DNA from 2 places in the Clostridium mucosae genome. Region 1 is predicted to be linked to the other one. Evidence: predicted binding sites of a transcription regulator. Region 1 holds the regulator's gene; the other holds the start of a gene.
The links. The regulator Rex, encoded in region 1, represses fermentation and respiration genes when NADH is low (regulators of the CRP and FNR family bind a similar motif). The targets are predictions, from matches to a motif close to ATTGTTAANNNNTTAACAAT.

Region 1 (4,399 bases):
TTAACAAAAGGTGTTTTCAAAGTAACCGAAGTAAATAATATTGATATACCTAAAGAAGAGCTAATAAAGGTTGCAGCTATTTCTGAAAGTTTATCAAATCATCCAATAGCACAATCTATAATTAAGGAATATGGAAAAGAAATAGATTCTAATGAATTAAGTGATTACGAAGAGATATCTGGACATGGAATTAAGGTAACTATTAATAATTCACAAGTATTAATTGGTAACTATAAGCTTATGGAAAAGTTCGAAATAAAATATAATAATATAAATTCAATTGGAACAATAGTCCATGTAGCAATAAATAATGAATATAAAGGTAATATAGTAATTTCAGATGAAATAAAAGAAAGTTCTAAATCAGCAATAGCAGGTTTAAAGAGTATAGGTGTATCTCAAACTGTTATGTTAACAGGAGACAATAAATCCGTAGGAGAAAAGGTAGCATCATTAGTAGGTGTTGATAAAGTGTTTGCTGAATTGTTACCAGGAGATAAGGTTGATAAAGTAGAAGAGTTAATTGAAAATAATTCAACTGAAGGAAAGGTTATATTTGTAGGTGATGGAATAAATGATGCTCCAGTTTTAGCAAGAGCAGATATTGGAGTTGCTATGGGTGGTATTGGATCAGATGCGGCTATAGAGGCAGCAGATGTTGTTTTAATGAAAGATGATCCAGAGGCTCTAGTTACAGCTATTAAAGTTGCAAGAAAAACCAATAAAGTATTATGGCAAAATATATTATTCTCATTAGGAGTAAAAGTTCTTGTATTACTTTTAGGAGCTTTTGGTATTGCTAATATGTGGGAAGCTGTATTTGCAGATGTTGGAGTTACAGTAATAGCAGTAATAAACTCAACAAGATGCTTGAAATAATTTCAAATACTATTTTTATTGACAAATTTCAGCATATTCAATATAATAAACTAGGTTGAGAACATTTCAGGCATAAGGGAAGCATACAAGATCATTATCTTGTTTACAGAGCATATTAATAAGGCTTTGTATAAATTTGAGACTTATGTATAACGGATCTGCTACGTTATACATAAGTCTTAATTTTTTTATGTAATATAACTACACTAAATTTTATATGAAAATAAAATTTGTTAAAAATATATAAGAAATGTATAAATTGGCAATAATAATAGTATGTAAACTTATATGATTGAGAAAAAATTAACTATTTTATATGAATTTTAGCTTGTTAAATAGTTAACCTAAGTTGTTTTAAAATTATGATAAAAGTGGTAAAATAATAATTATAAATAAGAATAATATTGTTTTAATATATAAGATAAGAGAAAGTAGGAGAATATATAGTATGGATAAGAAAAAGAATATTTCAATGGCTGTAATCAAGAGATTACCAAAATATCATAGATATTTACAAGAATTGTTAAGAAACGATGTGGATAGAATCTCTTCAAAAGAACTTGGAGAAAAAATAGGATTTACGGCATCACAAATAAGACAGGATTTAAATTGTTTTGGTGATTTTGGTCAACAAGGATATGGATACAATGTAAAGGACTTATATAATCAAATTAGCATTATATTAGGATTAAATAGAGAATATAAGGGTGTAATCATCGGAGCCGGAAATATAGGTCAGGCAATAGCAAATTACAGTAGATTTTCTCAAATTGGATTAGATATAGAAGCAATATTTGATGCAAATCCAAAACTTATAGGAATGAGAATAAGAGATATAGAAATACAAGATATAGATATACTAAAAGATTATCTTGAAGATAATAACATAGATATAGGTATAATTTGTGTTCCAAGAATTAATGCACAAAAGGTATGCGATACTTTAGTGGAAAATGGAGTAACAGGTATATGGAATTTTGCACCTGTTGATTTAATAGTACCAGAAGATATAACAGTAGAAAATGTTCATTTATCAGAAAGTTTATTGACATTAATATATTTATTACATGATAAAAATGAAAATAAATAACTAAATTGATAATTGGATTAAATTAGAAATAGTTATTGCAAAAGAAAATTTTAAAGTTTATAATAATAATTGAAGCATCTGCTTCAATTATTTTTGCTTATGATTGTTATAAGATTAACAAATTTGTTGTTTTATGATACATATTAACATTAATATAATTTTTAATATGTTTTAAATGCAATTATAAGATACTACATGGGTTATGTCTATTGAAAAAACTTAATATAAGCATGGATAAAAGGGAGGATTCTATAATGGAATTAAAAAATATAATTCTTGAAAAAGAAGAAAATCTAGCGATTGTTACAATTAATAGACCTAAAGCATTAAATGCATTAAACTCAGAAACATTAAAAGATTTAGACGTAGTATTAGAAGACTTAGAAAATGATAGTAATATTTATTGTGTTATATTAACAGGAGCTGGAGAAAAAGCTTTTGTCGCAGGAGCTGATATTTCAGAAATGAAAGATTTATCAGAGGAAGAAGGAAAAGAATTTGGCCTTTTAGGAAACAGAGTTTTCAGAAGATTAGAAAAATTAGACAAGCCTGTAATTGCAGCAGTATCAGGATTTGCTCTTGGTGGTGGTTGTGAATTAGCTATGGCTTGTGATATAAGAATAGCTTCAGAAAAGGCAAGATTTGCTCAACCAGAGGTTGGTCTTGGAATAACACCAGGATTTGGGGGAACTCAAAGGTTAGCTAGACTAGTTGGAGAAGGTAAGGCTAAAGAGCTTATTTATACATGTGCAACTGTAAAAGCAGAAGAAGCACTTAGAATTGGTTTGGTAAATAAAGTTGTAGCTCTTGAAAATTTAATGGAAGAAGCAAAAACTATGGCAAATACCATAATAGCTAATGCTCCAATAGCAGTTAAGTTATGTAAGGATGCTATAAATAGGGGAATGCAAGTTGATATAGATACAGCTGTAGAAATTGAAGCTGAGGATTTTGGGAAATGCTTCTCTACAGAAGATCAAAAAGAAGGAATGGCAGCTTTCATGGAAAAGAGAGCTAAAAATTTTTTGAATAAATAGTCAGAAAAAATAAAATATAACGAATTATCGCAATATTAAAACGGAAGTGTTTAAGTAAAAAGGGTGCAATATCGAGGAGGTATAATAAATGAATTTTCAATTAACTAGAGAACAAGAATTAGTAAGACAAATGGTTAGAGAATTCGCTGTGAATGAAGTAAAACCAATTGCTGCTGAAATTGATGAGACAGAAAGATTTCCAATGGAAAATGTTAAAAAGATGGCTGAACTTGGAATGTTAGGAATTCCATTTGCTAAAGAATATGGCGGAGCTGGTGGAGATACTCTTTCTTATATTTTAGCAGTAGAAGAACTATCAAAAGTTTGTGGAACTACAGGGGTTATAGTATCTGCTCATACTTCTCTTTGTGCTTCTTTAATAGAACAATTTGGAACAAAAGAGCAAAAAGAAAAATATCTAGTAGATCTTGCAAGTGGCAAAAAGCTAGGAGCTTTTGGATTAACAGAACCAGGAGCAGGTACAGATGCAGCAGGACAACAAACTGTAGCCGTGTTAGATGGAGATAATTATATATTAAATGGATCAAAGATATTTATAACAAATGGTGGAGTAGCTGATACATTTATAATTTTTGCTATGACTGATAGAAGTAAAGGAACAAGAGGAATTTCAGCATTTATAGTTGAAAAAAGTTTTGAAGGCTTCTCAATTGGTAAAAAGGAAGATAAGCTTGGAATTAGAGGATCTTCAACAACAGAATTAGTTATGAGTAATTGTGTAGTACCAAAGGAAAACTTAATTGGACAAGAAGGTAAGGGCTTTGGTATAGCTATGAAAACTCTTGATGGTGGAAGAATTGGTATAGCAGCTCAAGCTTTAGGAATTGCAGAAGGTGCATATGATGAAGCAGTTGCTTATATGAAAGAAAGAAAGCAATTTGGAAAACCATTATCAGCATTCCAAGGACTTCAATGGATGATAGCAGAAATGGATACTAAAATTGAAGCTGCAAGACATTTAGTTTATAAAGCTGCTTGGTTAAAAGATAATAGACTTCCATATTCAGTAGATGCAGCAAGAGCTAAGCTTTATGCAGCAGAAGTTGCTATGGATGTAACAACTAAGGCAGTTCAAATATTTGGTGGATATGGATACACTAAAGAATACCCAGTTGAAAGAATGATGAGAGATGCAAAGATAACTGAAATATATGAAGGAACTTCAGAAGTTCAAAAGATGGTTATTTCAGGAAATGCTTTAAGATAATAGGGGGAGGATTTATAAATGAATATAGTAGTTTGTTTAAAACAAGTTCCAGATACAACAGCTGTTAAAATTGATCCAAAGACAGGAACTCTTATAAGAGATGGTGTTCCGTCAATAATAAATCCAGAAGATAAGCATGCTTTAGAAGCAGCCTTAACTTTAAAA
Region 2 (4,399 bases), on a different contig from region 1:
TAATCTTTATATTTGATTGTTAAATGAATCTATATTCATTTTACTTAAGTAACTTCACTTTTTTTTCCATTCTCTGCACATACGTATATATTAAAGGAATATTATTCATTTTTCAGAATTTTTATAATATCTTTGAAATAGATTTTTGTCAATGATATCATTTTCATACGAATTTTCCACTTAATATTTTTTCATATTTTTCCTTTTAAATGATTTATTCAAGATTTCATAACTTTTTTTAATATCAAACTATCTATTATTATTTTTAAAAATGAATAAACATTTATTTGATTATTCATTTTTTTGTTTTTTATATTATTTTTTTCTAAATTTTTTTATAAATTTTCATAAATTGCATTTTTTTCTTCAAAGTAACTAATTTATAAGTTTCTAATAATATTATTTCTGGCTACATTGATTATTATATGAGTTCTTTATTAGTAAATCTACATTTTATTTAATATTTCCCTTCGTAATAATATTATTATCTATTAATATTATTATAATTCATTTAAATATAAAAACTCTTGATGGTATATCAAGAGTTTTTATATTTTTATTCAATTATTTTCTTTCAACTATAAGTGCTGTTCCCATTCCTCCACCTATACATAAAGTTGCTAAACCTTTTTTAGCATCTCTCTTTTGCATTTCGTGAAGTAATGTAACTAGTATTCTAGCACCAGATGCTCCAACTGGATGACCTAATGCTATAGCTCCTCCATTCACATTAACTTTGCTCATATCAAAGTTTAAATCTTTTGCTACAGCTAAACTTTGAGCTGCAAATGCTTCATTAGCTTCTATTAAATCTAAATCCTCTATTTTAATATTTGCTACTTCCAAAGCTTTTTTAGTCGCATGGAATGGACCATATCCCATTATTGATGGCTCTAATCCTCTTTGTCCATAAGAAACTATTTTGGCTAATGGAGTTATTCCTAATTCTTCAGCTTTCTCTGCACTCATTACTACAAATGCTGCTGCCCCATCATTTATTCCTGAAGCATTGGCAGCTGTTACAGTACCATCTTTTACAAATGCAGGTTTTAATTTAGCCATTCCTTCAAGTGTAGCACCAAACCTTGGGTATTCATCAGTATCAAATATTTTTGGCTCACCTTTTCTTTGAGGTATAACTACTGGAACTATCTCATCCTTAAATCTACCTTCTTTAATAGCAGCTTCAGCTTTTAACTGAGAATTTAAAGCAAATTTATCTTGTTCCTCTCTTGATAAATTCCATTCCTTGGCTATATTTTCAGCTGTTACCCCCATATGATAATTATTGAAAGCATCCCATAGAGCATCATTAATCATGGAATCTACCATTTTCCCATCACCCATTCTTTGACCCCATCTTGATGTTTTTAATAAATAAGGCGCCTGAGACATATTCTCCATTCCACCAGCAACAACTATATCTACATCTCCAGATTTTATCATTTGAGCAGCTAAGGCAACTGTCCTTAATCCTGAACCACACACCTTATTTATTGTCATAGCTGGAACTTCTACTGGTAAACCTGCTTTTACTGCAGCCTGTCTCGCTACATTTTGTCCAAGCCCAGCTTGAATTACATTTCCCATTACTACTTCTTCCACTAATTCGCCTTTTATACCTGCTTTAGCTACTGCTTCTTTTATTACTAATGAACCTAGATCTACTGCTGACACATCTTTTAAAGCTCCTCCAAATGAACCAATAGCAGTTCTTACTGCACTTGCAATTACAACTTCTCTCATATTCCAAATCCCCCTCTATACAATCATCAGAATTGTCGAATTTGTTAAACAATTAACACAATTTAATTATACCACTTTATTCCTTTTAATCAACCACAAAATTTTATCTTTTTATTTATCTTAAAAACTCTTCTATTTCCACTGTTCTTATATTAAAGTGTTTTTCTATTATATCTGCAATTCTTTTGGATGCTAGACCATCACCATATGGATTTGCTGCTTTACTCATCTTTGTATATGCATCTTTGTTATTTATTAAATTATTAGCTTCTAGAACTATCTTATCTATATCGGTTCCGACTAATTTTACTGTACCATATTCAACAGCTTCTGGTCTTTCTGTTACATCTCTAAGAACTAACACTGGTTTTCCTAGGTGTGGAGCTTCCTCTTGTAGTCCACCAGAATCCGTCATTACCATAAAACATTTATTCATTAAATTATGCGTTTCTTTAGTATCTAATGGAGGTAATAAATGTACTCTTTTTTTATTTCCTAATTTACTATAAACAACATCTTTTACTACTGGATTTAAATGAACTAGATATATAAGTTCAACATCTTCATTTTCATCTACTATTTTATTCAGAGCTTCGCAGATATTATCTATTCCTTCTCCCCAATTTTCTCTTCTATGTGCAGTTATCATTATTACTTTTTTATTTTCAAAATCTATTTTATTTAATATATCATTTTCAAATATATAGTCTTCTTTTACAGTATGAAGCATTGCATCTATAACTGTATTTCCTGTTATATAAATATCAGATTCATTCACCCCTTCTCTTAAAAGGTTTGATTTTGAACTTTTAGTAGGAGCAAAATGTAAATCAGCTAAAGCTCCTGTAAGCTTTCTATTCATTTCTTCTGGAAATGGAAAATACTTATCAAATGTTCTAAGCCCAGCTTCTACATGCCCAACTTTTATTTGTTGATAAAAAGCTGCAAGAGCTCCTGAAAATGTAGTAGTAGTATCACCATGAACTAAAATCATATCTGGCTTTTCTTGTAAAAATATTTCTTCTAACCCTTCTAAAACTCTATTAGTTATTCCTGTTAGAGTTTGCTTATTCTTCATTATATTTAAGTCAAAATCTGGTTCTATATCAAAATAATCTAAAACTTGATCTAACATTTCTCTATGTTGAGCTGTTACACAAACCTTTGAATCAATTCCTTCTCTTTTCTCTAACTCTTTCACTAAAGGAGCCATTTTTATCGCCTCAGGCCTAGTACCAAATATAGTTATTATTTTTTTCTTATCCATTTTAGGTTCCTCCTAATTAAAATTAAAAATTAATTCTTTCACTACTATATAATTACTATTTCTAAATATTTAGGGCTTTATTCTAATTAATTCTACATTCTTTATAAGTGGAATGTTTATCTAATTATACACTTTTAAATATAAATAAACAAATAATACTATGCTTTATAAGATAATCCATAATTCCGCAAATAGAGGGTAGCTTATATATAAGCTACCCTCTATTTATTAAATTATTTTGTTCCAAATAATCTATCTCCTGCATCACCAAGACCAGGAACTATGTATCCATGTTCATTTAACTTTTCATCTATTCCAGCAACATATATGTCTACATCAGGATGAGCTTTTTGAACAAGTTCAATACCTTCTGGAGAGCTTATTAAGCACATAAGTCTTAAATTTTTAGCGCCTCTTTTCTTTAACATCGTTATAGCATCTGCTGCTGATCCTCCTGTAGCTAACATTGGATCTACTACTATTACGTCTCTCTCTGCTATATCTTGAGGTAGCTTACAGAAGTATTCTACTGGTTGAAGAGTTTCTTCATCTCTATATAATCCTACATGACCAACTTTAGCCGCTGGTATAAGCTTAAGCATACCATCTACCATACCAAGTCCAGCCCTTAATATAGGTACTATAGCCATTTTCTTACCTGATAACATCTTACATTTTGTTTTACAAATTGGAGTTTCTATTTCTACCTCCTCAGTGCTTAAATCTCTAGTTACTTCATAGGCCATAAGCATTGAAACTTCTTCTACTAATTCCCTGAAATCCTTTGAACCAGTGTCCTTACTTCTTATGAAAGCTAATTTGTGTAATATTAATGGGTGATCTATTTGTGTTACTTTACTCATTTATATTCCTCCTACAGCATTTTAATTTTTTATTGTTCATAATATTTTTTCTCTATCTCTGTTATTTTATCAATTCTATTTTGATGCCTTCCACCTTGGAACTCAGTATTTAAGAATGTTTTTACTATATCTAATGCTAAACCTGGTCCAACTACCCTTTGACCAAGAGTTAATATATTAGCATCATTGTGTTCTCTTGTTGCATGAGCACTAAAAGTATCAGAACATAATGCTGCCCTAACTCCAGGTACCTTGTTTGCTGCGATACCTATACCTATACCTGTTCCACATATTAAAATTCCAAAATCGAACTCTTTTGCTACTACCGCTTCTGCCACCGGTAATGCATAATCAGGATAATCACATGATTCAGTAGAGTTAGTACCAAAATCTTTTACTTCATATCCTTCTGTAATTAGATAATTTTTTATTTCTTCTTTTAAATCAACTCCACCATGATCTGAGCCTATTGCTATCTTCATAAGAATGTACCTCCTAACTATTGTAATTGTAAATTTTATAT

Region 2: NSA50_RS11950 (acetyl-CoA C-acetyltransferase) is a predicted target of Rex. The motif match lies at 1,787-1,806, and genes of this name have one in related genera.

The regions. Positions count from the first base shown of each region.
Region 1 is NZ_JANKAF010000003.1:136,288-140,686, forward strand. Features, by position in the region: gene NSA50_RS05570 (heavy metal translocating P-type ATPase) at 1-879, shown strand, start outside; gene NSA50_RS05575 (redox-sensing transcriptional repressor Rex) at 1,328-1,969, shown strand; gene NSA50_RS05580 (short-chain-enoyl-CoA hydratase) at 2,224-3,006, shown strand; gene NSA50_RS05585 (acyl-CoA dehydrogenase) at 3,095-4,234, shown strand; gene NSA50_RS05590 (electron transfer flavoprotein subunit beta/FixA family protein) at 4,253-4,399, shown strand, end outside.
Region 2 is NZ_JANKAF010000010.1:51,693-56,091, reverse strand. Features, by position in the region: gene NSA50_RS11950 (acetyl-CoA C-acetyltransferase) at 565-1,746, opposite strand; gene wecB (non-hydrolyzing UDP-N-acetylglucosamine 2-epimerase) at 1,862-3,013, opposite strand; gene upp (uracil phosphoribosyltransferase) at 3,247-3,876, opposite strand; gene rpiB (ribose 5-phosphate isomerase B) at 3,906-4,358, opposite strand.